Regions from separate parts of the Pantoea sp. Z09 genome, predicted to be linked through region 4. Evidence: predicted binding sites of a transcription regulator. Region 4 holds the regulator's gene; each other region holds the start of a gene.
What was found. The regulator Fur, encoded in region 4, represses iron uptake genes when iron is present. The targets are predictions, from matches to a motif close to ATAATAATGAGAACNACTATCAA.

Region 1: the regulator Fur is predicted to act here: its motif matches at 2,952-2,974, upstream of MC269_RS16375 (isochorismate synthase).
Region 2: the regulator Fur is predicted to act here: its motif matches at 1,896-1,918, upstream of exbB (tol-pal system-associated acyl-CoA thioesterase).
Region 3: the regulator Fur is predicted to act here: its motif matches at 5,052-5,074, upstream of fes (enterochelin esterase).

Annotation. Positions count from the first base shown of each region.
Region 1 is NZ_CP092373.1:3,424,701-3,432,623, forward strand. Features, by position in the region: gene fepD (Fe(3+)-siderophore ABC transporter permease) at 1-436, opposite strand, end outside; gene entS (enterobactin transporter EntS) at 614-1,864, shown strand; gene fepB (Fe2+-enterobactin ABC transporter substrate-binding protein) at 1,859-2,824, opposite strand; gene MC269_RS16375 (isochorismate synthase) at 3,002-4,180, shown strand; gene MC269_RS16380 ((2,3-dihydroxybenzoyl)adenylate synthase) at 4,191-5,807, shown strand; gene MC269_RS16385 (isochorismatase) at 5,825-6,679, shown strand; gene dhbA (2,3-dihydro-2,3-dihydroxybenzoate dehydrogenase) at 6,676-7,434, shown strand; gene MC269_RS16395 (hotdog fold thioesterase) at 7,438-7,854, shown strand; gene cgtA (Obg family GTPase CgtA) at 7,894-7,923, opposite strand, start outside.
Region 2 is NZ_CP092373.1:597,807-605,729, reverse strand. Features, by position in the region: gene MC269_RS03060 (6,7-dimethyl-8-ribityllumazine synthase) at 1-428, opposite strand, end outside; gene exbD (TonB system transport protein ExbD) at 659-1,081, opposite strand; gene exbB (tol-pal system-associated acyl-CoA thioesterase) at 1,086-1,811, opposite strand; gene MC269_RS03045 (TRAP transporter substrate-binding protein) at 2,146-3,123, shown strand; gene MC269_RS03040 (TRAP transporter small permease) at 3,169-3,675, shown strand; gene MC269_RS03035 (TRAP transporter large permease) at 3,685-4,971, shown strand; gene metC (cystathionine beta-lyase) at 5,103-6,296, shown strand; gene MC269_RS03025 (DedA family protein) at 6,399-7,061, shown strand; partial or broken gene MC269_RS03020 (AraC family transcriptional regulator N-terminal domain-containing protein) at 7,072-7,923, opposite strand, start outside.
Region 3 is NZ_CP092373.1:3,410,868-3,418,790, forward strand. Features, by position in the region: gene dacB (serine-type D-Ala-D-Ala carboxypeptidase) at 1-902, shown strand, start outside; gene pmrA (two-component system response regulator PmrA) at 906-1,568, shown strand; gene pmrB (two-component system sensor histidine kinase PmrB) at 1,565-2,623, shown strand; gene MC269_RS16320 (TonB-dependent siderophore receptor) at 2,624-4,855, opposite strand; gene fes (enterochelin esterase) at 5,130-6,341, shown strand; gene MC269_RS16330 (MbtH family protein) at 6,382-6,600, shown strand; gene MC269_RS16335 (enterobactin synthase subunit F) at 6,593-7,923, shown strand, end outside.
Region 4 is NZ_CP092373.1:2,737,360-2,745,282, forward strand. Features, by position in the region: gene seqA (replication initiation negative regulator SeqA) at 1-347, opposite strand, end outside; gene ybfF (esterase) at 599-1,363, shown strand; gene ybfE (LexA regulated protein) at 1,518-1,793, shown strand; gene fldA (flavodoxin FldA) at 1,929-2,459, shown strand; gene fur (ferric iron uptake transcriptional regulator) at 2,814-3,257, shown strand; gene MC269_RS13120 (hypothetical protein) at 3,319-3,714, opposite strand; gene glnS (glutamine--tRNA ligase) at 3,951-5,618, opposite strand; gene nagE (N-acetylglucosamine-specific PTS transporter subunit IIBC) at 5,781-7,808, opposite strand.

The DNA.
Region 1 (7,923 bases), 690 kb from region 4:
CCAGCACCGCGCCCAGCGCCACGCCCGCCAGCGTCAGCCGCACCGGATTGACCCGGCCGCCGCCCAGCGCGCCGGTCAGCGCCACCAGCAGCGACGCCAGCAGCGCGCCGCCGAAGGCGAAGCCGAGCCAGTCAGCGGGCGAATCCGCGCCGAACAGCGCGATACCCAGCACCACGGCGAAGCCAGCGCCCGCGTTGACGCCGAGAATGCCGGGATCGGCGAGCGGATTGCGCGTCAGGCTCTGCATCAGCGCGCCCGCCAGTCCCAGCGCGCTGCCCGCCAGCAGGCCAGCGAGGGTGCGCGGCAGACGCGCTTCGCGCAGGATAACGCAGTCGGCGCTGTCGCAGTGGCTGGTCAGAGCAAGAGAGAGAGTATGAATGGGGATCGATTTGGCGCCGAGCATCAGGCTGAGCGCGATCAAGAGCAACAGCAGCATCCCTGAGGCGGCTATTACGGTGAGTTGGCGCATAACGTTCCGAACCTTCACTGTTCACTGACGCCGCGGGCGCGTCAATTTGATAATGATACTTATTATCGTTATTACTCGTATTTTTGTATGTTACCATGATTCGCCTCGACCATAACGAGGAAAACCGCAGCAAAAGGCGAACAAATGAACAAACCCTCCCATCTGATCGATCTCAGCCTGTTGAAGACCCATCCCGCTTTTCGCGCCGTCTTTATCGCCCGCTTTATCTCTATCGTCGCACTCGGCATGCTGGCGATTGCCGTGCCGGTGCAGATCCAGCAGCTGACCCGCTCGCCCGCGCTGGTCGGGCTGGCCGTTACCCTGGCGGGCGCGGGCATGTTTGTCGGGCTGCTCACCGGCGGCGTGCTGGCGGATCGCTATGAGCGCAAGCGCCTGATCCTGATTGCGCGCTCCACCTGCGGCCTCGGCTTCGTAGCGCTGGCGATCAACGCCTCGCTGCCGACCCCGTCGGTCGCCGCGGTTTTCCTGCTCGGCCTGTGGGACGGCTTTTTCGGCGCAATTGGCGTCACCGCGCTGCTGGCGGCCACGCCGGCGCTGGTGGGACGGGAGAACCTGATGCAGGCGGGCGCCATCACCATGCTGACGGTGCGCTTCGGCGCCATTCTCTCGCCCGCGGTCGGCGGTCTGGTGCTGGCGCACGGCGGCGCGGCGTGGAACTACGGCCTCGCCGCCTTCGGCACGCTGCTCACCGTGTTAACCCTGCTGCGGCTGCCGCTGATGCCGCCGCCGCCTCAGCCGCGCGAGCATCCGCTGCGGGCGCTCGCCAGCGGCGTGCAGTTTCTGTTTACCGCGCCGCTGGTCGGCATGGCGGCGCTGATTGGCGCGCTGGTGACGCTGGCGAGCGCGGTACGCGTGCTCTATCCGGCGCTGGCGCCGCACTGGCAGGTCAGCCTCAACGAACTCGGCCTGATGTACGCCGCCGTGCCGCTCGGCGCGGCGCTGGGCGCGCTGACCAGCGGACGGCTGGCGAATTCGCCGCAGCCCGGCCGGCTGATTTTAGGCAGCGCCATTGCCGCTTTTCTCGCGCTTGGGCTGTTCAGCCTGATGCCGCAGTTCGCGCTCGGGCTAGCGTGCCTGGCGGCGTTCGGCTACTTCAGCGCGGTAAACAGCCTGGTGCAGTATCAGCTGATCCAGTCGCTGACGCCCGATGCGCTGCTGGGCCGAATCAACAGCCTGTGGACGGCGCAGAACGTCACCGGCGATGCGATCGGCGCGGCGATGATTGGCGCAATGGGCTCCTGGCTGCTGCCGCAGCAGGCCGCCGCGCTGTTCGGCTTCGGCGCGGCGCTGCTGGGCGGAATGATGTGGATAGCGATGGCGCGGCTGCGCCGCTATCAGCCGCCAGCGCCGGCGCTGGCGGAAGAGGCGTTATGATTTAACGAACAGCTGTTCCAGACGCGTCAGCAGATGCGTGGCGCTGTAGTAGTCGAGCCGGAACGTATCTGCGCCCAGCGCGTAAACCTGCTGCTGCTTCACCGCCGCGGTCTGCGCCAGGAAGGGGTTCTGCATCAGCTGCTGCGCGGTCTGATCCTCGGCGGCGAACAGCAGGAACGTCTTGCCGTTCAGGCCGCTGGCGACGTTCTCGCCGGAGAGCTGAATAATATCTTTGCGCTGGCCCATGCTGTGGGTCTGCTGCAGGCCCGCAGGCGGCACGGCGAGCGTAAAGCCGAGCTGCTCCAGCAGCTTGCCCTGCGCCGATTCGCTGGTCCAGAGGTTCACCGCGCGGCCGCCGCCGTTAAACACCATGGCGGAGACCGGCTGCGGCGGCAGCGCGATTTTCTGCTTCAGCGCCGCTTCCTGCGCGTCAAACGCCTTCACGCGCGCCGCCGCGTCCGCCTCATGCCCGGTCGCCTCGCCAAGCAGCGTCACCAGCTGCTGCCAGCTTTTATCGTCATAGTTCACCACCAGCGTCGGCGCGATGGCCGAGAGCTGATCCACCAGCTTGATGGCGGAGTCGTTGCCGGTGGCGCTGACGATAATCAGATCGGGCGCTTCGGCGGCCACCGCTTCGGCGCTCGGCTCGCCGATATAGAGGCGCTTGAGCTGTTTACGCTTCGCGACGTCGCCCCACTGGCGGAAAAAGCCCTGCTCGTCCGCCAGTCGGCTGCCTGGCGCGGTTGCGCCGCTGGCGATCACCGGCGCGTCGATCGCCAGCAGCGAACCGGTCAGGGTCACGCTGGTCGAGACGATGCGCTGCGGCGCCTGCTGCAGCGTAACGCTGCCGCTGGCGCTGTGCAGCGTGCGCGGCCAGCCGCCCTCGGCGCGCGCGTCAGGGTTGGCCAGCAGCGTGACGAGCGCCAGCGCGGCAACCGTCAGAAAACTCCGCTTAATCATAAGATTCCGTCCACCTTTTGCTGTAAGAGATCGCCCCGTAAATTTTCCTAATCACGCCTGGCGCGTGCGCTGAACGCCGCGAATTTATTGACACTCCAGCGTAATCAACGTAGGTTACAGGGCCACAATACAAATGATAATCATTATTAGTTATCTTATCATTTATAGGTGAAAATTATGGTGGAAACGTTGACGTTTGGAAATCCCCTGCTCCAGGATTTCTCCGCGCTCTGTCGGGGATTTATCTTCACATCACCGTGGCGCAGTATCGCTACGCAAGGCTGCTACACCACCGTCACCACCCCGGTGACCGATGGCGACGCGCTGGACGGCGAGTTTCAACAGCAGCTGCGGCGTCACTTCGCGGCGGCGAAAAAAGAGGGCATCGCCCAGCCGATCCTGGTCGGCGCCATCCCGTTCGACGTGACGCAGCCCGCTGCGCTGTTTATCCCTGAATCGCATCAAACCTTTAACCGCGCCGATCTGCAGGCTGCGCTGCCGGCCGCGCAGGCGCCGCTGCCGCAGGTGCGTCGTCGCGCCGCCGTGCCGGAGCATGACGTCTTTACCGCGATGGTGGCGCAGGCCGTCGCCGCCACGCAGCGCGGCGAGCTGGATAAAGCGGTGCTGTCGCGCCTGATGGATATCGTCACCGAACAGCCGGTGGATGTCGCCGCGCTGATGCAGCGCATCGTGGCGCAAAACCCTAATACGTATCAATTCCATCTGCCGCTGCCACAGGGCGGATCGCTGGTTGGCGCCAGCCCGGAACTGATGCTGCGCAAGCAGGGAGGTGATTTCAGCTCCTGCCCGCTCGCCGGCTCCGCGCGACGCGACGCCGACGCGCAGCGCGACAAAGCCGCTGGCGACGCCCTGATGCAGTCAGCGAAAGATCGTCACGAGCACAAGCTGGTGACCGACGCGATGCGCGATGTGCTGCAGCCGCGCAGCCGCCTGCTCTCGGTGCCCGCCACGCCCTCGCTGCTCAACACCGCCACCCTGTGGCATCTGGCGACGCAGATCGACGGCGAAGCGCGCGACGAGCGGGAAAACGCGCTGTCGCTCGCCTGTTTGCTGCATCCGACACCGGCGCTGAGCGGCTTTCCGCACCAGCGCGCCCAGCAGCTGATCCAGACGCTGGAGCCGTTTGAGCGCCAGCTGTTCGGCGGCATCGTTGGCTGGTGCGATGAACAGGGCAACGGCGAATGGGTCGTGACCATCCGCTGCGGCACCGTGCACGGCGCGCGGGTGCGCCTGTTCGCCGGCGCGGGCATTGTGGCGGATTCGCAACCGGAATCAGAATGGCGCGAGACCGGTGTCAAACTCGACACCATGCTGCGCGCTTTTGGACTGCAATAAAGGAAATACCATGTCGATCCCCTATCACCGCTGGCCAGACGATCTGGCGGCGCGCTACCGCGAGAAAGGCTACTGGCTGGATGTGCCGATGACCAATATCCTCGCGCGTCATCAACAGAGCGACGCCATCGCCGTTATCGAAGGCGATCTGCAGCTGAGCTACCGCCAGCTGGCGCAGCGCAGCGACAACCTGGCCGCGGCGCTGCAGCGTCGCGGGCTGAAAAACGGCGATACCGCGCTGGTGCAGCTGGGCAACGTCGCGGATTTCTACGTCACCGTCTTTGCGCTGTTTAAGCTGGGCGTCGCCTCGGTCTATGCGCTGTTCAGCCACCAGCGCACCGAGCTGCAGGCCTACGCCGCGCAGATCGAGCCTGCGCTGCTGATCGCCGATCGCCGTCATGCGCTGTTTGCCGACGACGGCTTTATCGACGCGCTGTGTGCCGATTGCCCGTCGCTGCGTCAGGTGATCCTGCGCAACGACAGCCAGCCGGAAAATACCCTGGAGGCGCTGATGGCCGAAGCGGCGGGCGACTTCCAGCCGACGCCGACCGCCGCCGACGAAGTGGCGTTTTTCCAGCTCTCCGGCGGCAGCACCGGCACGCCCAAGCTGATCCCGCGCACCCATAACGACTACTACTACAGCATTCGCGCTAGCGACGAGATCTGCGCGGTCAGCGCTGATACGCGCTATCTTATCGCCCTGCCCGCGCCGCATAACTTCGCCATGAGTTCTCCTGGCGCGCTCGGCGTCTTCTATGCGGGCGGCCAGGTGATTCTGGCGGAGGATCCCAGCGCGACGAACTGTTTTCCGCTGATTGAAAAGCATCGCGTGACCGACACCGGCCTGGTGCCGCCCGCCGTCAGCCTCTGGCTGCAGGCGATTAATGAATGGGGCAGCAATCAGGCGCTGACGTCGCTGCAGCGCATGCAGGTCGGCGGCGCAAAGCTGGGCGAAACCCTGGCGGCGCGCATTCAGCGCGAAATCGGCTGCCAGCTGCAGCAGGTGTTCGGCATGGCGGAAGGGCTGGTGAACTACACTCGCTTCGACGACGACGAAAAAACCATCCTCACCACTCAGGGCCGTCCGATTTCGCCCGACGATGAGGTGTGGGTGGCGGACGAAAACGGCGACCCGCTGCCAGCTGGCGCCATTGGCCGCCTGATGACGCGCGGCCCTTACACCTTCCGCGGCTACTATAAAAGCCCGGCGCACAACGCGGCCAGCTTCGACGCCGAGGGGTTCTACTGCTCAGGGGATCTGATTGAGATTAACGAGCGGGGCTACATTACCGTGCAGGGCCGCGAAAAAGATCAGATCAACCGCGGCGGCGAGAAGATTGCCGCTGAAGAGATCGAAAACCTGCTGCAGCGCCATCCCGAGGTGATCCATGCGGCGCTGGTGTCGATGCACGACGAGCTGATGGGCGAAAAGAGCTGCGCCTTTATCGTCGCGCGTCAGCCGATCAAACCGGTGGCGCTGCGTCGCCATCTGCGCGAGCTGGGCGTCGCCGAATATAAACTGCCCGATCGCATTACCTGCGTGGATGAACTGCCGCTGACGCCCGTCGGCAAAGTAGACAAGAAACGTTTGCGCCAACAGCTTGCCGATCAACAAGCGCAAGCCTGACCTGTTCCGGAGATTTTATGGCTATTCCAAAACTGACCTCATACTCGCTGCCTGCCGCCGCCGAGCTGCCCGCCAACAAGGTGAAATGGACGCTGGAGCCACAGCGCGCCGCGCTGCTGATCCACGATATGCAGGCCTACTTTCTTAACTTCTGGGGCGAAAACAGCCCGCTGGTCAATCAGGTGGTGGAGAACATTGCTCGCCTGCGCGCGTACTGCAAGTCGCAGGGCATTCCGGTGTTCTACACCGCGCAGCCCAACCAGCAGAGCGATGAAGATCGCGCGCTGCTGAACGATATGTGGGGACCGGGCCTGAACAAACACCCCGATCAGCAGAAGATCGTGGATGCGCTGGCGCCCGACGCCGACGATCAGGTGCTGACCAAGTGGCGCTACAGCGCCTTCGTGCGCTCGCCGCTGGAGTCGATCCTGCAGGAGATGGGGCGCGATCAGCTGATCATCACCGGCGTGTACGCCCACATTGGTTGTCTGACTACCGCCACCGACGCCTTTATGCGTAACATCCAGCCCTTTATGGTGGCCGACGCGCTGGCCGACTTCAGCCGCGAAGAGCATATGATGGCGCTGACCTACACCGCCGGCCGCAGCGGTAAAGTGGTGATGACCGCCGATCTGATGCCGCTGCCGCTCAGCAAAGACGATCTGCGCGCGCTGATCCTGCCGCTGCTGGAGGATGACGACGTGCCGGAAGATAGTGAAAACCTGATCGACTACGGCCTCGACTCGGTGCGCGTGATGGCGCTGGCGGCGCGCTGGCGTCAGGTGCACGGCGATATCGATTTTGTCAGCCTGGCGAAAAACCCCACCATCGACGGCTGGTGGGCGCTGCTGTCACGGGAGCCTGCGCAATGAGCCACGCTTTCGACTTTAGCGGCAAGCAGGTCTGGGTGACCGGCGCAGGCCAGGGCATCGGCTACCACACCGCGCTGGCGTTTCACGCGGCGGGCGCGCAGGTGCAGGGCTTCGATCTGCGCTTTCACGACCAGCCCTACCCTTTCGCCTGCCATACGCTGGACGTCGCCGATCCCGAACAGGTGAAAAGCCGCTGCGCGCCTCTGCTGGCGCAGCAGCCGCGCCTTGACGTGCTGGTGAACGGCGCGGGCATTTTGCGCATCGGTGCCACCGACGAGATTTCCGTTGCGGATTTTCAGGCCTGCCTGGCGGTCAACGTCGGCGGCGCCTTTAACATGTTCCAGCAGACGCTGCCGGTGTTCCGCCAGCAGCGCGCGGGCGCCATCGTCACTATCGCCTCGAACTCGGCGCACGCGCCGCGTATCGGCATGTCCGCGTACGGCGCGTCGAAAGCCGCGCTGCGCAGCCTCGCCCTGACGGTCGGCCTGGAGATGGCGCCCTACGGCGTGCGCTGTAACATCGTCTCGCCCGGCTCGACCGACACCGAGATGCAGCGCAGCCTGTGGCATACGCCAACCGCCGAGCAGGAGATGATCGACGGCTTCCCGGATCAGTACAAGCTGGGGATCCCGCTGCGTAAGATCGCCACGCCGCAGGAGATCGCCCATAACGTGCTGTTCCTCGCCTCGGATCTCGCCAGCCATGTGGTGCTGCAGGATATCGTGGTAGACGGCGGCGCGACGCTGGGAGCCTGACCAATGGCGATCTGGAAACGCGCCATCGACCTCGACGCGCTAAACGCCATCGGCGATAACTCGCTGGTGGCGCATATCGGCATCCGTTTTACCGCCATCGGCGACGATTATCTGGAGGCGGTGATGCCGGTCGACGCGCGCACCCATCAGCCTTTCGGCCTGCTGCACGGCGGTGCCTCGGTGGTGCTGGCGGAGTCGATGGGGTCGATCGCCGGCTACCTCTGCACCGAAGAGGGCAAAAGCGTGGTCGGCATTGAGGTCAATGCCAGCCACCACCGCTCGGTCTCCAGCGGCGAAGTGCGCGGCATCTGCCGTCCGCTGCATATCGGCTCGCGCAATCAGGTGTGGCAGATTGAGATCCGCAACGCACGCGGCCAGCTCTGCTGCTCGTCGCGCCTGACGGTGGCGGTGCTGGGGTAATGAAAAAGGAACAGCTTTCGCTGTCCCTTTTCTCTGGCATTAACGCTGGTAGATGATTTCGACGCCTTC
Region 2 (7,923 bases), 1.8 Mb from region 4:
GCCAGGTTATGAATCGCCAGCGCTGCGCGCGCAGCTTCCTGGCCTTTTTTGATGAAGTGTTCGGTGTAGAAATTTTCCAGCGCTTCAACCGGCTGGAAGTTATGCGGCGTCAGTGACACTGAATAGACCGGCACGTTGGTGGTGAGCTGCACGTTCATCAGGCCGTCAACCACCGCCGCGGCAACGAAATCGTGACGATAAATACCACCGTCAACCACCAGCGCAGCGCAAACGATCGCATCGTACCGGCCGGTTTCAGCTAAACGCTTTGCCAGTAAAGGCATCTCAAACGCGCCGGGAACGTCGAACGTTTTTAGCTCTGCGTTCACCTCCTGTGCCGCTAATTCTTGTTTAAACCCTGCCAGCGCATTATTAACAATCTCTGCATGCCAGTTGGCTTTGATAAAGGCGATCTTAAAGTCTTTCATGGTTACTCCTGTCATATTTTATTTTTCCAGCCGCTGGCGAGAATCGGTCACTCTGGGCGATAGCCTGGTTCATACCTTACGTCTGATAGGTGCCAGCGACTATTCTATACGGTGCTGAGCGACAGCGACATTCAGGAAGTGCCGGTAAACATTAGCACTTATCACACCACGCCCGCCCAAAAAAACAAAAAAGGGCAGCCCGCAGGCTGCCCTTTTCTTATCCCAACCGCTTACTTCGCGGCGGTTTCCATTCCCATCAGGCCGATTTTCAGATAACCCGCGCCACGCAGCTTATCCATCGCGCTCATCAGCGTTTCATAATCGACCGATTTATCGGCCTGGAAAAAGATCGTCGTCTCTTTGTTGCCCTGAGTCTGGCTGTTCAAAACCTGAACCAGCGTCTCCGGCGTCACCTGATCGTTGCCGATATAAAACTGCTTATCCGCTTTAATCGACAGGTAGACCGGCTTCTCTGGCCGCGGCTGCGGCGCGCTGGTCGAGGCAGGCAGATTAACGCGAACATCCACGGTCGCCAGCGGCGCGGCCACCATAAAGATGATCAGCAGAACCAGCATAACGTCGATAAACGGCGTTACGTTGATCTCATGCATTTCGCCATCGCTTTCCAGGTCGTCGTTTAATCGCATTGCCATGACGTTAACCTACGCGTAATTTCTGAGCGGCCGGACGGGCATCAGCGCTTTTCGCGGTGAGATTGCCCAGGTCGATATCGCGGCTCTGCAGCAGCAGGATCTGCGCGGCCACGTCGCCCAGCGACGCCTTATAGCTCGCAATCATGCGCGCGAACACGTTGTAGATCACCACCGCCGGGATCGCTGCCACCAGGCCGATGGCGGTCGCCAGCAGCGCTTCGGCGATGCCGGGCGCGACAACCGCCAGATTGGTGGTCTGCGTCTGCGCGATGCCGATAAAGCTGTTCATGATGCCCCATACCGTGCCGAACAGGCCGATAAAAGGCGACACGGAACCGATAGTGGCGAGAAAACCGTTGCCGCGACCGGCGTGACGGCTAAAGGCGGCGACGCGGCGTTCCAGACGGAAGCTGGTGCGCTCTTTAATCCCGTCGGTATCCTCAACGCCCGCCGACAGCTCAATCTCGTTTTGCGCGTCATTCAGCAACACGGCGCTGTGGCTATGGCCTTTGAACTGCGCGGCGGCACGGGCGGCATCGCCCAGATTGCGCGCGTCGCTCAGCGCCAGCTGCTCTTGTTTCAGTCGGCGTTTCGCCGCGCTCAGCTCGGCAAACTTGCCAAAAAAGAGCGCCCAGGTCACGACCGACGCCAGTAACAGGCCGATCATTACCACTTTTACCACGATATCAGCATGTTGATACATGCCCCAAACGGAGAGGTCCGTTTGCATCAAGTCACTGGCTACCACGCTGCGTCTCCAACTTCATATGCAGGAATAATGGATAAGCGCGAATAATAGCAAAAAACGGGCGAATTGATAGTAGTTCTCATTACTATTTACAAACAGCGCAGCCGGTTGTTGCCCTTATTAGCGGCCTTTTATGAACCTTTTTAAGGGCATTTCAGAAATGTGATTTCCAGTATAAATTTATTAAAACATCGTTTCAAAATGTGAGCTTGTTCATTCAATCAACATTGTCGCATTTTCAACCAGCGCCATTTGCCTATTCTGGCAGCATCTGGATCGTTCCCCGTGCCCTCCTCTACCTGCCTGGAGAAAAATAATGAAAATGAATAAATGGATGCTTGCCGTTTCCGTCTCCGCTGCGCTCGGCCTGAGCGCCACCGCCGCGTCGGCGAAGATGCTGAAAGTGGCGGAAGTGCAGCCCGCCGGCTATCCCACCGTGGTGGCGCTGCAGCATATGGGCGACAAGCTTAAACAGGCCACCGACGGGCGGCTGGAGATGCGCGTCTACGCAGGCGGCGTGCTGGGCGACGAAGATCAAACCTTACAGCAGGTTCAGCTCGGCGCCATCGATATGATCCGCGTCTCGCTGGCGCCGGTCACCACCATCGCGCCGGAAACCAGCGTGCTGACGCTGCCCTATATCTTCCGCGACGTCGAGCATATGCATAAGGTGCTGGACGGCGAGGTCGGCAAGCAGATCGTTGAGAAGTTTGACGCCGACGCCAACGCACGCATGGTGTTTCTCGGCTGGACCGACGCCGGCGAACGCAACATGATCACCAAAAAGCCGCTCAGCAAGCCCGAAGATCTCAAGGGCATGAAAATCCGCGTGCAGAACAGCGCCATCTCGCTGGCAACGCTAAAAGCGATGGGAGCGAACCCGGTGGCGATGGGCGTCAGCGAAGTGTTTAGCGCCATGCAGACCGGCGTGGTAGACGGCACCGAAAACAACCCGCCCACCTTCGTTGCCCACAACTACCTGCCGGTGGCGAAGTACTACACCCTGACCGGCCACTTTATCCAGCCGGAGATGATCCTGTTCTCGAAAAGCGCGTGGGCGCGCCTCTCGCCGGACGATCAGGCGCTGCTGAAAAAACTCGGCAAAGAGGCGCAGGATGAAGAGCGCCAGCTCTGGGCCACCTACACCCAGCAGTCGATCGAGAAGATGAAAGCGGGCGGCGTCACCTTTCAGGAGACCGACCGGGACTACTTTATGAAAGCCACGCAGCCGGTGCGCGATGAGTTCGGCGGTAAATATCGAGATCTGATGACGCAGATCGCCGACGTTAAATAACCTCCCCCGCCGCGCGTCCTGCGCGGCGTTATTCAGGTAACGCATATGACCCGATACTCTCGTCTGATGGATGGGCTCTACCTGCTGTGCATGGGCATCGCCGCCGTCGCGCTGCTGATTATGGTGACGGTGATCCCCATCGGCATCTTCGCCCGCTATGTGTTGAACGGCGCGCTGGCGTGGCCCGAACCGGTGGCCATCGTCTGCATGATTATTTTTACCTTTATCGGCGCGCCGGTGGGCTTCCGCGCCGGCACCCATATCTGCGTCTCGATGGTGACGGATCGCCTGTCGCCCGGCGCGCAGCGTCTGATGCTGCGCCTGTGCGATCTGCTGATGGTGGCGACCTGTTTGATTATCTTCCAGGCGAGCTACAGCCTCTGCGCGGCGATGTGGATCCAGCCGCTCGCCTCGCTGCCGTCGGTGACCTACGGCGAGATGTATTTGCCGATCCCCATCGGCGCGCTGTTTACCCTGTTGTTTGTTATCGAGCGGCTGCTGAACGGCGATCAAAGCCAGCGGCCGGTGGTGGTTTTAGGCGGCACCCATTAAGGAGCGACCATGGACGCATTGATATTGATCGGCAGCCTGGTTGTGCTGCTGCTGTTGGGCTTTCCCGTCGCCTTCGCCGTGGGCCTCAGCGCCTTTATCGGCGCCTGGTGGATCGATCTGCCGCTCGAAGCGGTGGTGATTCAAATCACCAACGGAGTGAATAAATTCTCGCTGCTCACTATCCCCTTCTTTATCCTGGCGGGCGCGATTATGGCGGAGGGCGGCATTGCGCGACGGCTGGTGAACTTCGCCTATATCTTCGTCGGCTTTATTCGCGGCGGGCTGTCGCTGGTGAACATCGTTGCCTCGACCTTTTTCGGCGCCATTTCCGGCTCGTCGGTGGCGGACACCGCTTCGATCGGCTCGGTGATGATCCCGCAGATGGAGCAGAAAGGCTATCCGCGCGACTTCGCCGCAGCGGTCACCGCCAGCGGCTCGGTGCAGGCGGTGCTGACGCCGCCCAGCCATAACTCGGTGATCTATTCGCTGGCGACCGGCGGCGTGGTGACCATCTCCTCGCTGTTTGTCGCCGGCATTTTTCCCGGCCTGCTGCTGGGGCTCTGTCTGATGGTGATGTGCCTGGCCTTTGCGCGCAAGCGCGGCTATCCCAAAGGCGAGCGCATTCCGTTTCGCCAGGCGGTGAAGATCTTTTTCGACGCCTTCTGGGGCCTCTTCACCATCGTCATCATTCTGGGCGGCATTCTCTCCGGCATTTTTACCGCGTCGGAGTCGGCGGCGATCGCCTGCCTCTGGGCCTTTTTCGTTACCATGTTTATCTACCGCGACTTTAAGTGGAACCAGCTGCATATCCTGCTGTTCCGCACTATCAAAACGGTGACCATCGTGATGGTGCTGATCGCCTTCGCGGCGGGCTTCGGCGCGGTGATGACCTTTATGCAGCTGCCAACCATTATTACCGACGCCTTTACCAGCCTGTCGGACAACAAGTACGTCATTCTGATGTGCATTAACGTTCTGCTGCTGGTGATCGGCACGCTGATGGATATGGCGCCGATCATTCTGATCCTGACGCCGGTGCTGCTGCCGGTGGCGACCGCGCTGGGCATCGATCCCGTGCACTTCGGCATGATCATGATGACCAACCTCGGCATCGGCCTGATTACCCCGCCGGTGGGCACGGTGCTGTTTGTCGCCAGCGCGGTAAGCAAGCAGAAGATTGAGCAGGTGGTGGGCGCGATGCTGCCCTTTTACGGCATCCTGTTTCTGGTGCTGATGCTGATCACTTACATCCCGGCCATCTCCCTCTGGCTGCCGCATGTGATGGGCGTGATGTAGCGCGCGGCAAGGCGGGCGGCGCGCCGTCGCCCGCCAGCGGACAGGTTCTGAATATCAGGATTTGGGGTCAACCCTGACCGGCAATTCATGGTAACGTGAAGCCTTTGTAGGAAGCGGCAGGGCAGACACGAATGACAACCAAAAAAATCGATACCACCTTAGTCAGCGCAGGACGCAGCAAACGTTACACCCAGGGCGCGGTCAACAGCGTCATTCAGCGCGCCTCTTCGCTGGTTTTTGACAGCGTTGCCGATAAAAAACGCGCCACGGCGGGACGCGCCAGCGGCGAACTCTTTTACGGCCGGCGCGGCACCCTGACCCACTTCTCGCTGCAGGATGCGATGACCGAGCTGGAAGGCGGCGCGGGCTGTGTGCTCTACCCCTGCGGCGCGGCGGCGGTGGCCAACGCCATTCTCTCTTTCGTCGACGCCGGCGACCATGTGCTGATGTGCGGCGCGGTCTATGAGCCGACCCAGGACTTCTGCACTAAAATCCTCAGCAAACTTGGCGTCGCCACCACCTTCTACGATCACACCATTGGCAGCGATATCGGCGCGCTGGTGCGCCCGGAAACCCGCGTGGTGTTTCTCGAGTCTCCCGCGTCTATCACCATGGAGGTGCAGGATATTCCCGCCATTGTCGCCGCCGTGCGCGCGAAGGCGCCCGACGCGGTGATCATGATGGACAACACCTGGGCGGCGGGCGTGTTCTTTAACGCGCTGGCGCACGGCGTCGATATCTCGATTCAGGCGGGCACCAAATATCTGATTGGCCACAGCGACGCGATGATCGGCACCGCGGTGGCGAATGCGCGCTGCCTGGAGCAGCTGCGCGAAAACTCCTATCTGATGGGCCAGACGGTAGACGCCGACAGCGCCTATATGGCGAGCCGCGGCCTGCGCACCCTCGCCACGCGCCTGCGCCAGCATGAAGAGAGCGCGTTAACGGTGGCGGAGTGGCTGGCGACACGGCCGGAAGTGGCGCGCGTCAACCATCCGGCGCTGGCACAGAGCAAAGGCCACGCCTTCTGGAAACGCGACTTCAGCGGCAGCAGCGGCCTCTTCTCCTTTGTGCTGCATGAAAAACTCGGCAGCGAAAAACTGGCGCATTATCTCGATCGCTTCCACCATTTCAGCATGGCCTACTCGTGGGGCGGCTATGAGTCGCTGATTCTGGCGAACCAGCCGGAAGAGCTGGCGGCGATTCGCCCGGCGGGCGGCGTCGACTTTGACGGCACCCTGGTGCGCCTGCATATTGGTCTGGAGCACGTTGACGACCTGATTGACGATTTAACGGCGGGCTTTGCCCGCCTGGCGCAGTCGTAACATAAACAGAACCTCAACCACAGAATGGCGACCGGCCGCAGATCAAATCTCTCCGCCGGATTGCCGCTAAAATAGATTCCTTGTGACTCGATGGGATAGCAGATGAGTGTTTTACACGAGATTGTTCATGCGCTCTGGCATCAGGATTTCGCCGCGCTGGCCGATCCAAATGTGGTTTGGGTAGTTTATGGCGTGATGTTTCTGACGCTGTTTCTGGAAAACGGTTTGCTTCCCGCCTCGTTTTTGCCGGGCGACAGCTTGCTGCTGCTGGCGGGCGCGATGGTGGCCAAAGGGGTAATGGATTTTTTCCCGACGATGGTGATCCTCACCACCGCCGCCAGCCTCGGCTGCTGGCTGAGCTACCTGCAGGGACGCTGGCTCGGCAATACGCGCCTGGTGAAGAGCTGGCTGATGCACCTGCCGGCGCAGTACCATCAGCGCGCCTGGCAGCTGTTTAACCGCCACGGCCTGATGGCGCTGCTGGTGGGCCGCTTTCTGGCGTTCGTTCGCACCATTCTGCCTACCATGGCGGGCATCTCCGGCCTGCAGAACGGCCGCTTTCAGCTGTTCAACTGGCTGAGTGGGCTTCTGTGGGTGGCGATTGTGGTGGCGTTTGGCTATGGCATCAGTCAGGTGCCCTTTATCAAACGCCATGAAGATCAGGTGATGGCGATCCTGATGGTGCTGCCGGTGGTGCTGCTGTTTGTCGGCCTGGCGGGCAGCGTTATCGTCATCTGGAAAAAACGCCGGCAAAAGCAGGCGTAATCGGGCGGCGTCAGGCCTGCGGCTCCGCCACCGTCTGACGCACGCGATTGATCTCCTCTCCCGGCGTCACGCCGAAATAGCGCTTAAACTCCCGTGAAAACTGCGATGGGCTTTCGTAGCCCACCCGAACCGCCGCCGCGCTCGCCTTCAGCCCGTCATGCAGCATTAGCAGCCGCGCCTGATGCAGCCGGTAGCGCTTCAGATACTGCAGCGGCGAGGTCTGCGTTACCGCCTTGAAGTTGTGATGAAACGCCGAGACGCTCATATTCACCTCCGCCGCCAGCGCGTCGACGCTGAGGTTGTCCGCATAGTGATTTTCAATACGGCGGGCGCAGCGCGCGGGCGATCTGGCTGAACTGGGTGTGGCGGCTCACCAGCGACAGCAGCGCGCCGCCCGTTGGGCCAGTCAGCACGTAATAGATAATCTCCCGCACGATCTGCGGCCCGAGCACGCGCGCGTCGCGCGGGTTCACCATTACGTCGAGCAGGCGCTCCGCCGCGCACAGCATCGGTTCGGTCAGCCAGGCGGAGTGAATGCCGGAGGTCTGCGGCTGCGGCTGGAAATCTTCGTCGTCACCGATCTCAATCAGCAGATCCTGCAGCCCGGCGGTGTCGACCGTCAGAAACATACCGGCGACCGGCGCTTCCGGCGACGCCCAGGTTTCACACTCCACCGGCAGCGGCACGGTGAGCATCAGGTATTTGGTGGCGTCGTAGGTAAACACGGTGCTGCCGAGATAGCCGGTTTTGCTGCCCTGAAACAGGATCACGATACCGGGCTGATACATAATCGGCGTGCGCGGCTGGTACTGGTTAACGTAAATCAGGCCGACGTTTTCCACCGGGCAAAGGCGGTGGCGTC
Region 3 (7,923 bases), 670 kb from region 4:
TCTACAGCGCCACTACGCCGGGCGACACCGCCTTTGTGCGCATCGCCTCCTACTATCCCGCGCATATGTTCAGCCAGGTGCGCACCCTCGGCCGTAACAGCGGCGAAGGGCAATACTGCGAGCTGGACGTGGTGCCGGGTGAACTCAACCGCTACACGCTCACCGGCTGCATGCGCCAGCGCGCGGAGCCGCTGCCGCTGGCGTTCGCCGTGCAGGATGACGCCGCCTGGGCTGGCGAGATCCTGAAGCAGGAGCTGCGCCAGGCCGAGATCGACTACAGCGGCCACCTGGTGCGCCAGACGCAGGTCACCTCACCGGGCACGGTGCTGGCGTCGACGCAATCCGCGCCGCTGCACTCCCTGTTGCATACTATGCTGAAAAAGTCGGACAACATGATTGCCGACACGGTGTTCCGCACCATCGGCCATCACTACTTCAACGTGCCGGGCACCTTCCGCGCCGGATCGGACGCCATTCGTCGTATCCTGCGCGAGAAAGCCAACGTGGATTTAGGCAACAGTATTCAGGTGGATGGTTCGGGCCTGTCGCGCCACGATCTCATCGCGCCGGACACCATGATGCAGGTGCTGCAGTACATCGCGAAGAACGACGCGACGCTGGACTATATCTCTATGCTGCCGCTGGCGGGCCATGACGGCACGCTGCTCTATCGCGGCGGTCTGCATGAGGCGGGCGTCGACGGCAAAGTCTCGGCGAAAACGGGCTCGCTGCAGGGCGTTTATAACCTGGCCGGCTTTATCACCACCGCCAGCGGCGCGCGCGTCGCCTTTGTGCAGTTCCTGTCGGGCTACGCGGTGCCGCCGCAGGATCAGCGCACGCGACGCGTTCCGCTGGTGCGCTTCGAGAGCCGACTCTATCGGGACATCTACCAGAATAACTAGCGCATGAAAATATTGATCGTTGAGGATGATGTATTGCTGCAGGCGGGCCTGACGCAGGCGCTGAGCAGCCAGGGCTACGCCGTTGACGGCGCCGCCAGCGCCGCCGAGGCGGATGCGCTGCTGCACAGCGCGCAGTACAGCCTTATCGTACTGGATCTCGGCCTGCCGGATCGCGACGGCAGCGATCTGCTGCGTCAGTGGCGGCGATCCGGCGTCGATCTGCCGGTCTTGATCCTCACCGCGCGCGACGCGCTCGACGATCGCGTTGAGGGACTCGACGCCGGTGCCGACGACTATCTGATCAAGCCGCTGGCGCTGGCGGAGCTGCAGGCGCGGGTGCGCGCGCTGATCCGCCGCTATCAGGGTCGCAGCGATAATCTGCTGCAGCAGGGCGATTTGACGCTCAATCTCTCTTCCCAGCAGGTATTGCTGGAGAACCAGCCGCTCGACGTGACGCCCAAAGAGTTCGCGCTGCTGACGCGGCTGCTGATGCGCGTTGGTCAGAACGTGCATCGCGAAACCCTGCAGCAGGATCTCTACAGCTGGCAGGACGACACCGGATCCAACACGCTGGAGGTGCATATCCACAACCTGCGCCGCAAGCTGGGCAAAGATCGTATCAAAACCGTGCGCGGCGTCGGCTATCGGCTGGAGAACCGCGAATGAACAGCATGCGTCAGCGCCTGCTGATTATGCTGGCGCTGATCCTGCTCACCTGTCAGATCATGAGCGCCTTCTGGCTGTGGCACGAAAGCCGCGAGCAGATCAGCTTTCTCGTCAACGAAACCCTCTCGGCGAAGGCGCGCAACGATCGCGTCGAAAATGAGATCCGCGAAGCCATCGCCTCGCTGCTGCTGCCTTCTGTGGTGATGGTCGGCCTGACGCTGGTGCTCTCCTTCTGGGCGATTAGCTGGATCGTGCGTCCGCTGCGCGCGCTGCAGACCAGCCTGGCGCAGCGCTCCGCCGATAACCTGACGCCGCTCGCCATTCACTCCGATATGGAAGAGGTGGTGGCGGTCACCGGCGCAATTAACCAGCTGCTGGCGCGCCTCGATCATACTTTACAGCAGGAACGGCTCTTCACCGCAGACGCTGCCCATGAGCTGCGCACACCCCTCGCCGGCCTGCGCCTGCATCTTGAACTGCTGCAGCAGCAAGGGGTGCCGCACAGCGAGATGCTGGTGGCGCGCATCGATCAGCTGATGCACACCGTGGAACAGCTGCTGATGCTGGCGCGCGCCAGCCAGGCGTTAGCCAGCGGCCATGCGCAGCCGATTCACTGGCAGGCGGACATTCTGCAGCCGCTGCAGCCGGAAATGCGCGAGCTGGCCGATCAGCGTCAGCAGCGGCTGCGCTGGCCAGATTCAGAGGTGGCGCCGAGCCAGGGCGAACCGGTGCTGCTGCGTCTGCTGCTGCGCAATCTGCTGGAGAATGCCTCGCGCTACAGTCCTGCGGAGAGCGAGATTACCATTACGCTGGAAGCGCGCGACGGCAATATCATTCTGAGCGTGATGGACGAAGGACCCGGCATCGATCCCGATGCGGCGGAGGAGCTAACCAAAGCGTTTCGCCGACGCGATCAGCGCTACGGCGGCAGCGGGCTGGGGCTAAATATTGTGCTGCGCATCCTGCAGATGCACTATGGCGAGCTGAAGCTCATCAATCGCAGCGATCGCAGCGGACTTATCGCCCGCTGCGTGCTGCCGTTGCGGCTTAACTGATTAGAACTGCGTGTTCAGGCTGACGTAGTAAGTCCGGCCTGATTCGTTGTAGGTATTCGCGCCCGCACCATACAGGTAAGAATTGGTGGTGGCGTTGCCGGTGGTCTGGGCGTTGCCCTGACGGAAGTGGCGCTTATCGAACAGGTTGTCGATGCCGACCGTCACGCTGGCGTACTTATTAACGTCATAGGTGCCGCTCATGCCGACCACCGAGTAAGGGCTGACCTCTTCGGTGGCGCTGCCGGTGACCGCATTGCCTTTGTAGTCATACTTCTTCGGCACCTGCTTGCCGTACCAGGTGAGCGTGGTTTGCAGCGACAGATCCTGGGTTGCCTGCCAGCTCAGCGTGGAGTTCAGCGTATAGTCGGGAATAATCGACAGGCGATCGCCGGTCTCTTTATTCTTGCTCTGTAGCATATAGGTGAAGTTGTTGTTCCACGCGATGCTCTCGGTCACCGGAATATTCACCGTGCCTTCCAGCCCTTCCACCACCGCTTTCGGCACGTTCTCCCACTTATAGATGTCGGTGGTGCCGTTTGACGCTTTGCCGGACGGCGCATAGCCCGCCTCGATCTTGTTGCGGTAGTCGTTGCGGAACCAGGTCAGACCCGCCTGATAGCCTTCATGCTTCCACTCCAGCCCAATCTCTTTATTGATGCTGTTTTCCGCTTTCAGATCTTTGTTGCCCTGCAGATAGCAGGCGCCGGTGCTGGCAGCGCAGCCCTGTCCGTTGCTGTAGAGCAGATAGTTAGGGTTGGTCTGGTAGAGGCTCGGCGCTTTATAGGCGCGGCCGATACCCATCTTCAGCGTGAAGTCGTCACCTAAGCCCTGCGAGAGGTTAAGCGACGGGCTCCAGTTATCGCCGACGATAGAGTGGTGATCGAAGCGCAGGCTCGGCGTCAGCATGGTGCTGTCGGTCAGCTCCATATTGTCTTCGGCGAACAGCGAGAAGATTTCCGCCTGCGAATAGGGGCTGCGGCCAGAGCTGGAGATGCCCGGCACCGAGCCGTTCGAGGCGGCCTGCGTGGTCGACGAGGGATCCTTCATGCGCTGCTGGTTCCACTCGGTGCCGAAGGTCGCGGTCTGATTCACCAGCAGTTCGAACGGCACGCTGATCTCGCTGTGCAGCAGCACGTCGTCCAGCTGGATGGTGTTGAAGCCGCTGTTGGAGAAGATGCCTTCGGTGCCGCCGGCCAGCCCTTCGTTGATGCGCGAGTTGCGCGTATTTTCATAGCGCGCATAGGTGTTGGTGCTGATGCCGTTGTCCCAGGCGCCGGTCCACTTCACGGCGAAATTCTGGCGGTAGAGGCGGTTGGTCTCTTTGCCGTAGAGGCTTTTCACCAGCGCGCTGGTGTTGGTGTTCTGGGTGTCGCCGGAGTAGAGGTTGCCCTGGCGGCTGTAGCCCGCCTGGAACTCCAGCGCCTGCATCGGCGCGAACGCCCAGCGCAGCATGGCGTTGATGTCTTTATTCACCACCCCCTCGCGGCCCGCCGGATAGCTGCCGGCGTAGCTGCCGGTGCGCTCCGCCGCGTGGCCTTCGTTGATGTCGTAGGCGTCCGCCTGGGTTTTCGCCAGGTTGCCGTAGAGGCGGAAGCTGACGTCGTCGCCCAGCGGCCCTTCCAGGCTGAAGTTGGTGCGGCGCGTGGCGCCTTCGTCTTTGTGCTCCGGCACGTTGTAGTAGGCGTTCCACGAGCCGTGCCACTGCTGGTCATCATATTTTTTGGTGATGATATTCACCACGCCGCCTGCCGCGCCGTTGCCGTAGCGCACCGCCGCCGGGCCGCGAATGACGTCGATGCGTTCAATCATCTCCGGCGGCACCCAGTTGGTATCGCCGCGCGTATCGCGCTCGCCGCGCCAGCCGAGACGCACCGAGTTGCGGCTGGAGACCGGCATGCCGTCCACCAGAATCAGGGTGTTCTCCGGCCCCATGCCGCGAATGTCGATTTGACGGTTGTTGCCGCGCTGGCCGCTGGTGGAGTTGCCGGTCAGGTTGACGCCCGGCATGGTGCGGATAATTTCCGACACGTCGCGCGCAGGGGGACGCTTTTTGATCTCGTCCGCGGTAATGGTGGAGACGCCCGGCGCCTGCAGGTTCTGCTGCGCGGCGCTCACCACCAGCGTGTCGTCGTGCGAAGTAGAAGAGGTGCTGGTGTCGGCAGCCTGCACGCTGGTGGCGGCAAGGCCGAGTTCAATCAGAATGGCTAATGACAAACGGGATAATTTAGGCATTTTTTATGTTCCTGGATTGCCGGCGGAAACCAGATGTCTCCTGCGGGCGCGCCGGTGAAAGAGTCATTCTTTGCAAGCAAGCATTCCAGCCGCACCCAGGCCCTCCTTCGCGGAACATCCACCTGACAACACAGGCTGATGAGGCTGGCGGAACGCGCGCGCTCCTGGTGTCGGAGCGGGAAACACCCTATTGCAAATGCAAATAATTATCAATAGTATTATTCATAACATCTGCGCAACGCTGCGCGCATCGGGTCCAGTAAATAGTGCATTTATGACGTGGTTAACGAATGAAACCGGCAGTGACGCCTGGTGGCAGACTTTACAGCAGCAGGGCCTGCCCCTGATTGAACCCGCCCGCGACGGCGCATGCGACGTCACCTTCTTCTGGCGCGATCCGCAGGGAAGCGAAACCACCTCGTCCACCCGCCGCGTCTGGATCAATATCACCGGCGTTACCGATCATCATCAGCGCGCCGCGCCTCAAAGCTTCGATCATATCCCCGGCACCGACGTCTGGTTCTGGCGCACCCGGCTGCCTGCCAGCTGGCGCGGCAGCTATTGCCTGATGCCTGACAGCGATCCTGCTGACTTCGACGGCGAAGCGGATATGGCGACGCTGCGCGCCTGGTGGAGCCAGAAATTCCCCACCGCGCAACAGGATCCGCTTAATCCGCTGCGCGGCTGGTCAGGCGGACGCGGCATGCGCGTGTCGCCGCTGCATCTGCCCGACGCGCCCGATCAGCGCGTCTGGGAAGCAGTCGACAGCGGTCGCGCGCCGACGCTGCCGCTTCAGCACCATATCTGGCAGAGCGCGCGCCTCGGCAATCGCCGCTCGGTCTGGATCTACGCCACCGGCGAGGTGCAGCCGAGCGAACGTCCGCTGGCGCTGCTGCTGGACGGCCAGTTCTGGGCCAATAGCATGCCGATCGCCTGGCCGCTACAGCAGCTCACCGACGCCGGCGAACTGCCGCCGGCGGTCTACGTGATGATCGATATCATCGATCGCGAACACCGCAGCCGCGAGCTGCCCTGTAATCCCGACTTCTGGCTGGCGCTGCAGGAAGAGCTGCTGCCGCAGCTGCAGGGCTGGGCGCCGCACCGCGTCAGCGCCGCCGAGACGCTGGTCAGCGGCCAGAGCTTTGGCGGGCTGGCGTCGACGTACGCCGTGCTCAACTGGCCGCAGACGTTCGGCGGCGCCATCAGCCTTTCCGGCTCGTTCTGGTGGCCTGCGCGCGGCGAGCCCAACGGCAGGCTGATCCAGCAGCTACAGCAGGGCGACTACTGTCACGCGTCGTCGCGTTTCTATCTGGAGGCGGGACACCGCGAGCACCTGATTTTTAAAGCAAACCAACAACTCCAACAGGACCTGTCCGCCGCAGGACATCAGGTCATTTTCCATCCGGTCGACGGCGGTCACGACGCGCTCTGCTGGCGCGGCGGTCTGCTCAACGGACTGAAAGCAATGTGGCAACATCTTCTTTAAATCGCCTGGCTAGCCCGACTGTTGCGGGCAGGAGACCGATATGCAACCTAATCCCTTCGACGATCCGCAGCAGGATTGTTTCGTGCTGCAGAATGCGCAGCAGCAGTACAGCCTCTGGCCCGCGTTTCGCGCCCTGCCCGCCGGCTGGCGCAGCGTCTTCGGCCCGCAGCCGCAGACGGCGTGCCTGAGCTGGCTCAATGCGAACTGGCGCGATATTCGCCCGGCTCATTCCACCGCGAACCGGAGCGACCATGTCTGAGATGCTGATGAATCCCCTTGATACCGATCAGAAAATATTGCCGCTGGTGGCGGCGCAGCCCGGCATCTGGATGGCCGATCAGCTGTCGCAGCAGACCAACGCCTACGCGGTTGCCCACTTTGTCGAGCTGCGCGGCGCGCTGGACGGCGCGCTGCTGAGCAAGGCGATCGTCGCCGGGATGCAGGAGGCTGATACGCTGAATATGGCGTTCGGCGAGCATGAGGGCGAAGCGGTGCAGTGGCTGGCGCCGCAGCGTTTTACGCTGCCTGAGATCGTCGATCTGCGTCAGGAGGCCGATCCCGACGCCGCGGCGCGCGCGCGTATGCGCGCCGATATGTCCGGCGATCTGCGCGTGCTGAGCGGCGCGCCGCTCTGGCATCACCAGCTGATGCGCCTCGGCGAGCAGCGCTGGTTCTGGTATCAGCGCTATCATCACCTGGTGGTGGACGGCTTCAGCTTCACCGCCCTGACGCGCCGCATCGCCAATATTTACAGCGCGTGGCTGCGCGGCGAGACGCCGGAACCGACGCCGTTTACCCCGTTCAGCGAGGTGGTAGAGGAGTATCAGCGCTATCAGGCGTCGCCGAGCTGGCAGCGGGACCGCGACTTCTGGCGCGAAAAGAGCGCGCAGCTTCCGCCGCCCGCCTCGCTTTCACCGCTGCCGCTGGCCGGACAGCCCGCCAGCACCGCGCTGCTGCGCCACAGCGTTTCGCTGGACCGTGATCTTTTCCAGACGCTGGCGCAGCAGATGGCGGTCAGCGCGGCCGACGCCGCCTTTGCGCTGGTGGCGCTCTGGCTGGCGCGCCTCAGCGGCCAGAACGATTTCGCCGCCGGCTTTATTTTTATGCGCCGCATCGGCTCGGCGGCGCTCTGCGCCACCGGACCGGTGATTAACGTGCTGCCGATGGCGGTGCGCTACCGTCCCGACCAGCCGCTCAGCGCGCTGGCGCAGCAGCTGGCCGCCGAGGTGAAAAAGATGCGCCGCCATCAGCGCTTCGACGCCGAGCAGGTGCAGCGCGATGCAGGCCGCCTCGGCGACGGCGATCCGCTCTACGGCCCGGTGATCAACCTGAAGATGTTCGACTATCAGCTCGACTTTAACGGCGTGGAGGGCATCACGCACCAGCTGGCATCAGGACCGGTGCGCGACCTCGAGATCGCCATCTATATCAGCGAACAGGGCGAGCTAACGCTGGAGCTGCTGGCCAACGCTGAGCGCTATCAGCGAGAGACGCTGGCGCGGCACGCCAGCCGTTTCGATCTGCTGCTGCGGCAGCTGGCGGCGCAGCCGGATCGCCCCTGCGGCGAGCTGGATCTGCTGAC
Region 4 (7,923 bases):
TGCAGCGACGCAGTGGCTTCAGCAAATGCTGAAGGATCAAGACGATAGAGCGTTGACAGAATCATCATAAAGCGATTGACCGCTTTCTTCTGTTCGGCGTATTCGTCGGACAGCAGCAGCTCACGCACGGCGCGTACGCGATCCTGTGGACGGTTTTCCGCCCGCACCGGCTGGATCGCCTTCTGCGCCGCATCACCTGAGGCTAACGGCGGGGCCGCCGCAGGCGCGCTTTGACCGGCGTTAAATTTTAGCATCCGCCGTAAAATGTCAGAGGCGCTCTCGCCGATATGTTGCGTGTGGCTGGCGATATAGCGGTAGAGGTCTTCGTCAACTTCGATCGTTTTCATCTTTTTCCGTACGGTTTCGACTTATGACAGAACCATGCCAGCCTGGAAATCGCCGTCGGCAAACGCCGGACGGTCGCTGAGCGGGCGGGTTCTAACACAAGGATTATAAAGTTAAATCCAGACGGCCTGATAGCATTCGCACGCTCTGACGGCAAAAGTCGGAATATGCCCTAAAGCCTGCCCTGTCGGCGCGCCCGGAAAGGTGAAAGCATGATAACCTAAGCCGAGGTCCCCATCTTAAGAACTTTGCCATGATTTTAAATGCTCGTTTGCAAACTGACCAATCTGTTGCGGATTCCCTTCCCATCCTGCTTATTCACGGCCTGTTCGGCAGCCTGGACAACCTGGGCGTGCTGGCGCGCGGCTTAAAGGATGCGGGGCCGCTGATTCAGGTCGACGTGCGCAATCACGGCCTCTCGCCGCGCGCCGATGAGATGAGCTATCGCGCCATGGCGCAGGATATGCTCGACACGCTGGACGCGCACCATATCGATCGCGTCGCGGTCATCGGCCACTCCATGGGCGGAAAAATCGCCATGGCGATGAGCGCGCTGGCGCCGCAGCGCCTGGAACGGCTGGTAATGATCGACATCGCGCCGGTGGACTATCAGACGCGCCGCCATGACGAGATCTTCGCCGCCATCCGCGCCGTGAGCGACGCGGGCGTGCGTCTGCGCAGCGAGGCCGCGCAGGTGATGCGCGCCCATATAAAGGAAGAGGGCGTGATTCAGTTTATCCTCAAGTCGTTCCAGGAGGGCGAGTGGCGCTTCAACGTGCCCGCGCTGTGGGAAAACTACGCTACACTATCAGGCTGGGAAGCGGTGCCGGCCTGGCCGCATCCGGCGCTGTTTATTCGCGGCGGGGAGTCGCCCTATCTCGACAATCAGTACCGTGACGCGCTGCTGCGCCAGTTTCCCGCCGCCAGCGCTTACGTTATCAGCGGCGCCGGACACTGGGTGCACGCCGAGAAACCTGATGCGGTATTGCGCAGCGTTCGCCGCTTTTTTGCGCTTTAAAAGCAAAAGCTTGCCGTTCGCGGTTTTGCATTGGCGTCATCACTTCTGCTGGAGTATGATGGCGCGCTAAATTTTGCCGCAGCCGGTTTTTCGCCGCGGCAATCACCTGTATCGTCATCAACGCGCCTGTTCGCGCCTCTAGTTTTACTAAGCCATGGCAAAAGAACACACTGACCGCACCACGCTGGATCTGTTCGCAAACGAGCGTCGTCCCGGTCGACCGAAAACCAGTCCGCTCTCGCGTGATGAACAGCTGCGCATCAATAAGCGCAATCAACTAAAACGCGACAAAGTGCGCGGGCTGCGCCGTGTCGAACTCAAAATGAGCGGCGAAGCCGTGGATGCGCTGAACACCCTGGCCGAGCAACGCAATATCAGCCGCAGCGAACTGATTGAACAGATGCTGCTGGCGCAACTCAAACTGGACTGAACCGCGCAAAGCGCACGCAGAAGCAAATGGCGCGCCTTTTCAAGTTCCGCCCCGTTGCCCGCTCTGCTATCATTCGCTTAATTGTGCGCTCTGCGCATGCATCTCATTATCAGGATTTAAGAGGTTATTGATCCCATGGCAATCGTAGGCATCTTCTTCGGCAGCGATACCGGCAACACCGAAAACATTGCAAAAATGATCCAGAAACAACTGGGCAAAGACGTTGCGGAAGTGCATGACATTGCCAAAAGCACGAAAGAAGATCTGGAAGCGTTCGACATCCTGCTGCTGGGCATTCCCACCTGGTATTACGGCGAAGCGCAGTGCGACTGGGACGATTTCTTCCCGACGCTGGAGGAGATCGACTTCAACGGCAAGCTGGTGGCGCTTTTCGGCTGCGGCGACCAGGAAGACTACGCGGAATATTTCTGCGACGCGATGGGCACCATTCGCGACATTATCGAGCCAAACGGCGCGGTAATCGTCGGTCACTGGCCGACCGAAGGCTACCACTTCGAAGCCTCTAAAGGCCTGGCGGACGACAAGCATTTCCTCGGCCTGGCCATCGATGAAGATCGTCAGCCAGAGCTGACCAGCCAGCGCGTCGACGCCTGGGTAAAACAGATCTATGACGAGCTGCAGCTGCAGGCGATCATCGAAGCCTGATTACCCACATACTCAATGTGGGCGCTGGCTCACATTGAGTTAAAGGTTTTTCCTATAGAAATAATAGCTACAGATTTTTAACTTTTACCGCTGTTTCTGTACAATACCCACATCGGTTATCTGCTTATTTCTTCCGCGAGGTCAGGAAGTTAGCGAGATGATAACGAACCTCCTGCATTTCTCCGCCCGGCGCCGTTACGCATTTCCTTACAGCCCGTGTTGATTTCAGGCGTTTCCCTCGGTTTTCATTTCAATGCTTCGCCTCTATAATGAGACGCAAATGAGAATAGACACCGAACGACATTCAAGGCAAGGCGCCTCAAGTAACCAGCAAAGTAACAGGACACTATCCGCATGACTGACAACAACACCGCATTAAAGAAGGCTGGCCTGAAAGTCACGCTGCCCAGACTTAAAATTCTGGAAGTGCTTCAGGAACCTCAGTGCCATCACGTCAGCGCGGAAGATCTTTATAAACGCCTGATCGATATGGGCGAAGAGATTGGTCTGGCGACCGTTTATCGCGTACTCAACCAGTTTGACGATGCGGGCATTGTGACGCGTCACAACTTTGAAGGCGGGAAATCGGTTTTCGAACTGACCCAGCAGCATCACCACGATCACCTGATCTGCCTCGACTGCGGTAAAGTGATCGAGTTCAGCGACGAATCGATCGAAGCGCGTCAGCGCGACATCGCCACCCGCCACGGCATCAAGCTGACCAACCATAGCCTCTATCTCTATGGCCACTGCGCGCTGGGCGATTGCCGCGAAGACGACACGCTCCACGACCAGTAATATGTGCTATGCAGTAATGCTAAAAGCCGGTATGCATACCGGCTTTTTTTATGGGTGGCGGTCAGGCGACCAGGGTTTCGTGCAGGTAGCGCCAGCGAGGAATGGAGGTGCTGCAGTCGAGGATCGCCAGCGCGATACGCGTTTGATCGCTGCCGTTCATCATCTGCAGTTCGCGATACTGGATAGTCACCTCATCTTTTTGCTGCGAGATCACCGCGTGTTCGCTGGTGGCAATGCGCATGCCTTCGCGCTTCCCCTGCAGCTGACGAAACAGCTCTTCGGTCTGATTCAGGTCGAGCTGCCTGCCCTGCGGCGTGACCATGCGGAAATCGGGATGAAAATGGGAGAGCAGCAGGTGGAAAGTGTCATCTTCGCCTGACGGCTGGTTAAACATACGTTCGATCAGCTGATGTAAAACCACCACGCTGTGTTTTGCTTCCTGACCAAGAGCCGTCATTTGTTATCCTTTATCTGCCCGCATAGCCTCTTTAGAGAGCGGATAGCCTACCTGAAAAAATGAAATTCACATCTGGAAATTGATTAATTTTCATTAACTCAGATAACTGCCAGACTGGTCCGACAAGTTATTATTATCGCCTGTAGCATAAAAACATGCCGGTTCCCTTATGGCAGCCATAAAAAAGGGCGATTGCTCGCCCTGTTATCATTTTATGATGCGGTTAACGCAAAAATTTAATCGCCGATTTTCGCCCAGGTGTCGCGCAGACCCACGGTGCGGTTAAACACCAGCTGGTTCGGACGAGAATAGTGGCTGTCGACGCAGAAGTAGCCTTCGCGCTCGAACTGATAGGGCGCGTCCGGGCTGGCATGCTGCACGCCTGGCTCGACGAATCCCTGACGAATGCTCAGCGAGTCAGGGTTGATGGTAGTGAGGAAATCCTCCGCCGCGCCTGGGTTCGGCACGCTGAACAGGCGATCGTAAAGACGGAATTCCGCCGGCAGCGCATGTTCGGCAGAGACCCAGTGGATCACGCCCTTCACCTTGCGGCCGTCAGCCGGATCTTTGCTCAGGGTATCGACGTCGCAGGTGCAGTAGATGCAGGTGATATTCCCCTCTTCATCTTTAGCAACGCGCTCAGCGCGGATCACATAGGCGTTGCGCAGACGCACCTCTTTGCCCAGCACCAGTCGCTTGTACTGCTTGTTGGCTTCCTCGCGGAAATCCGCGCGGTCGATCCAGACTTCGCGTCCAAAAGGCACATCGCGCGTGCCCATCTCCGGCTTGTTCGGATGGTTCGGCATGGTGATGGTTTCATGATGGCCTGCCGGCAGGTTTTCAATCACCACCTTCAGCGGATCCAGCACCGCCATGGCGCGCGGCGCGTTTTCGTTGAGATCGTCGCGAATGCAGGACTCCAGCGACGCCATCTCCACCACGTTGTCCTGTTTCGTCACGCCGATGCGGCGGCAGAACTCGCGGATAGAGGCAGCGGTGTAGCCGCGACGGCGCAGGCCCGACACGGTCAGCATGCGCGGATCGTCCCAGCCTTCCACCACTTTTTCGCTCACCAGCTGCGTCAGCTTACGCTTCGACATCACCGCATATTCAAGGTTAAGACGCGAGAACTCATACTGACGCGGATGCACCGGAATCGTAATGTTGTCCAGCACCCAGTCATAGAGACGGCGGTTGTCCTGAAACTCCAGCGTACAGAGCGAATGGGTGATGTTTTCCAGCGCATCGGAGATACAGTGGGTAAAGTCGTACATCGGGTAGATGCACCACTTTGTGCCGGTCTGGTGATGCTCGGCGAACTTGATGCGATAGAGCACCGGATCGCGCATCACAATAAAGCTGGAGGCCATATCGATTTTGGCGCGCAGGCAGGCTTTACCCTCGGCGAACTCGCCGTTGCGCATCTTCTCAAACAGCGCCAGGTTCTCTTCCACGCTGCGGTCGCGGTACGGGCTGTTTTTACCCGGCGCGGTCAGGGTGCCGCGATATTCGCGGATCTCTTCCGGCGTCAGTTCGTCGACGTAGGCCAGACCTTTGTTGATCAGTTCAACCGCGTAGTGATAAAGCTGATCGAAGTAATCTGAGGAATAGCGAACGTTACCACTCCACTCAAAGCCCAGCCACTGCACGTCGCGCTTGATCGATTCCACGAACTCCATATCCTCTTTCACCGGATTGGTATCGTCGAAACGCAGATTGCACTGACCCTGATAATCCTGCGCGATGCCGAAGTTCAGGCAGATGGATTTAGCATGGCCAATATGCAGGTAGCCGTTAGGCTCAGGCGGAAAACGGGTATGCACGCTGTTGTGCTTGCCGCTCGCCAAATCTTCGTCGATGATCTGACGAATAAAGTTAGTTGGGCGGGCTTCAGCCTCACTCATCTCTCAATCCTCAATACGTATAGCGGGTGATGTGTACCACGAAGTAACGGAGTATGATCCACAAAGCGTCGCAGGGAAACAACCGGTTTGTTAGGGCGCGAAAACGAAAAAGGCAGGAATCGCTTCCTGCCTGCTTTTTTTTACGTCAACGGAGAGAAGGCGTTAGCCTTTTACCTCGTAAAGCGGGGTTTCACCCGCCACCACCGTGCCGGTCGCCAGCAGCGTCAGCCCGGCGAAATCTTCGCTGTTGCTGACCACCACCGGACTGATCATTGAGCGCGCGCTGGCGTTAAGGAAATCGAGATCCATCTCCAGCACCGTCTCACCCGCCGCTACCGTCGCGCCCTCTTCTACCCGACGGCTGAAGCCTTTGCCGCCCAGCGCCACGGTATCGAGGCCCATATGCACCACGATCTCAATGCCGCTCTCGGTCTCCAGGCAGAATGCGTGGTTAGTGTCGAAGATTTTCACCACCGTTCCCGCAATCGGCGCCACCACGTTTTTGCCGGTTGGCTGGATCGCCAGTCCTTCACCCACCGCCTTGCTGGCGAAGGCTTCGTCAGGTACCTCTTCCAGCGCCACCACCGTGCCGCTGACCGGCGCCAGCAGCGTGGCGAGGGTCTTGCTAGCGGTGACGGGCACCGCCTGAGGCTTCACCGCGACTGGCGCCGCCGCCGGGGCACTGCCCGCCGAGGCGACCGGTCCTTTGGTCAACACTTTCTTCATGGCGGAGGCGATGCTCTCCGCCTGGGTGCCGACAATCACCTGCACGCTCTGCTTGTTGAGGCGGATGACGCCAGAGGCGCCGAGGCGTTTCGCCACCGACTCGTTGACCTGCGCCGAGTCTTTCACGTTCAGACGCAGACGGGTGATACAGGCGTCGATGCCGGTCAGGTTGTCGGAGCCGCCCACCGCGCCGATATAGCGACGCGCCAGCGATTCGGTAGCGCTTTCGCCGTTGTCGGTGTGGTCGACGTTGACGTCGTAGCCGTCGCTTTCATCGCCTGCTACCGCCAGCTCGCGGCCCGGCGTCAACAGGTTGAACTTCTGAATGGTGAAGCGGAACACCACATAATAGAGGGCAAAGAAGACGATGCCCTGCGGGATCAGCATCCACCAGTGGGTCGCCAGCGGGTTACGGCTCGACAGCACCATATCCACCAGCCCGGCGCTAAAGCCAAAACCGGCAATCCAGTGCATGCTGGCGGCGATAAAGACCGAGATGCCGGTCAGCAGCGCGTGGATCACATAGAGCACCGGCGCCACAAACATAAAGGAGAACTCCAGCGGCTCGGTGATGCCGGTGAAGAAGGCGGCAAACGCCGCGGCCAGCATGATACTGCCGACTTTCACGCGGTTTTCCGGACGCGCGCAGTGGTAGATTGCCAGCGCCGCGCCCGGCAGGCCGAACATCATAATCGGGAAGAAGCCCGCCTGATAGCGACCGGTGATGCCGACGATGCCGGTGCCGTTGGCGATAGACTGCGCGCCGCCGAGGAATTTAGGAATATCGTTGATGCCTGCCACGTCGAACCAGAACACCGAGTTCAGTGCGTGGTGCAGGCCAACCGGGATCAGCAGACGGTTAAAGAAGGCATAGATACCTGCACCGACAGAACCCAGTTTCTGAATATGTTCGCCGAAGTTAACCAGAGCGTTAAAGATTACCGGCCAGATATACATCAGGATGAAGGCCACAATGATCATCAGGAAAGAGACGAGGATCGGGACCAGGCGTCGCCCGCTAAAGAAAGACAATGCTTTTGGCAGTTCGACATGGCTGAAGCGGTTATAGACTTCCGCCGACAGGATACCCACCATAATGCCGACAAACTGGTTTTCGATTTTGCCGAAGGCGGCAGGCACCTGATCCAGTGGTATTTTCTGGATCATCGACACCGCTGCTGGAGAGCAGAGCGTAGTGACCACCAGGAAACCAACGTAGCCGGTCAGCGCCGCGGCGCCATCTTTATCTTTTGACAGGCCGTACGCCACGCCGATTGCAAACAGCACCGACATATTTTCAATAATTGCCGCGCCCGACTTGATCAACAGCGCCGCCAGCGCGTTGCTCGCGCCCCAGGCGTCTGGGTCGAGCCAGTAGCCGATCCCCATTAATATTGCCGCCGCTGGCAGAACCGCCACCGGCACCATTAGCGCGCGGCCCACCTTCTGTAAGTAACCTAACATTGTCCTTCCCCCTATGAGACTGGCTTGTCGCCCTGCGCCGCGTGCTTTTTATTGTCAGCTGCAGGGGTTGATAGACACTACACTTCACGATGCGCAGTGTAATGATAAATTAATT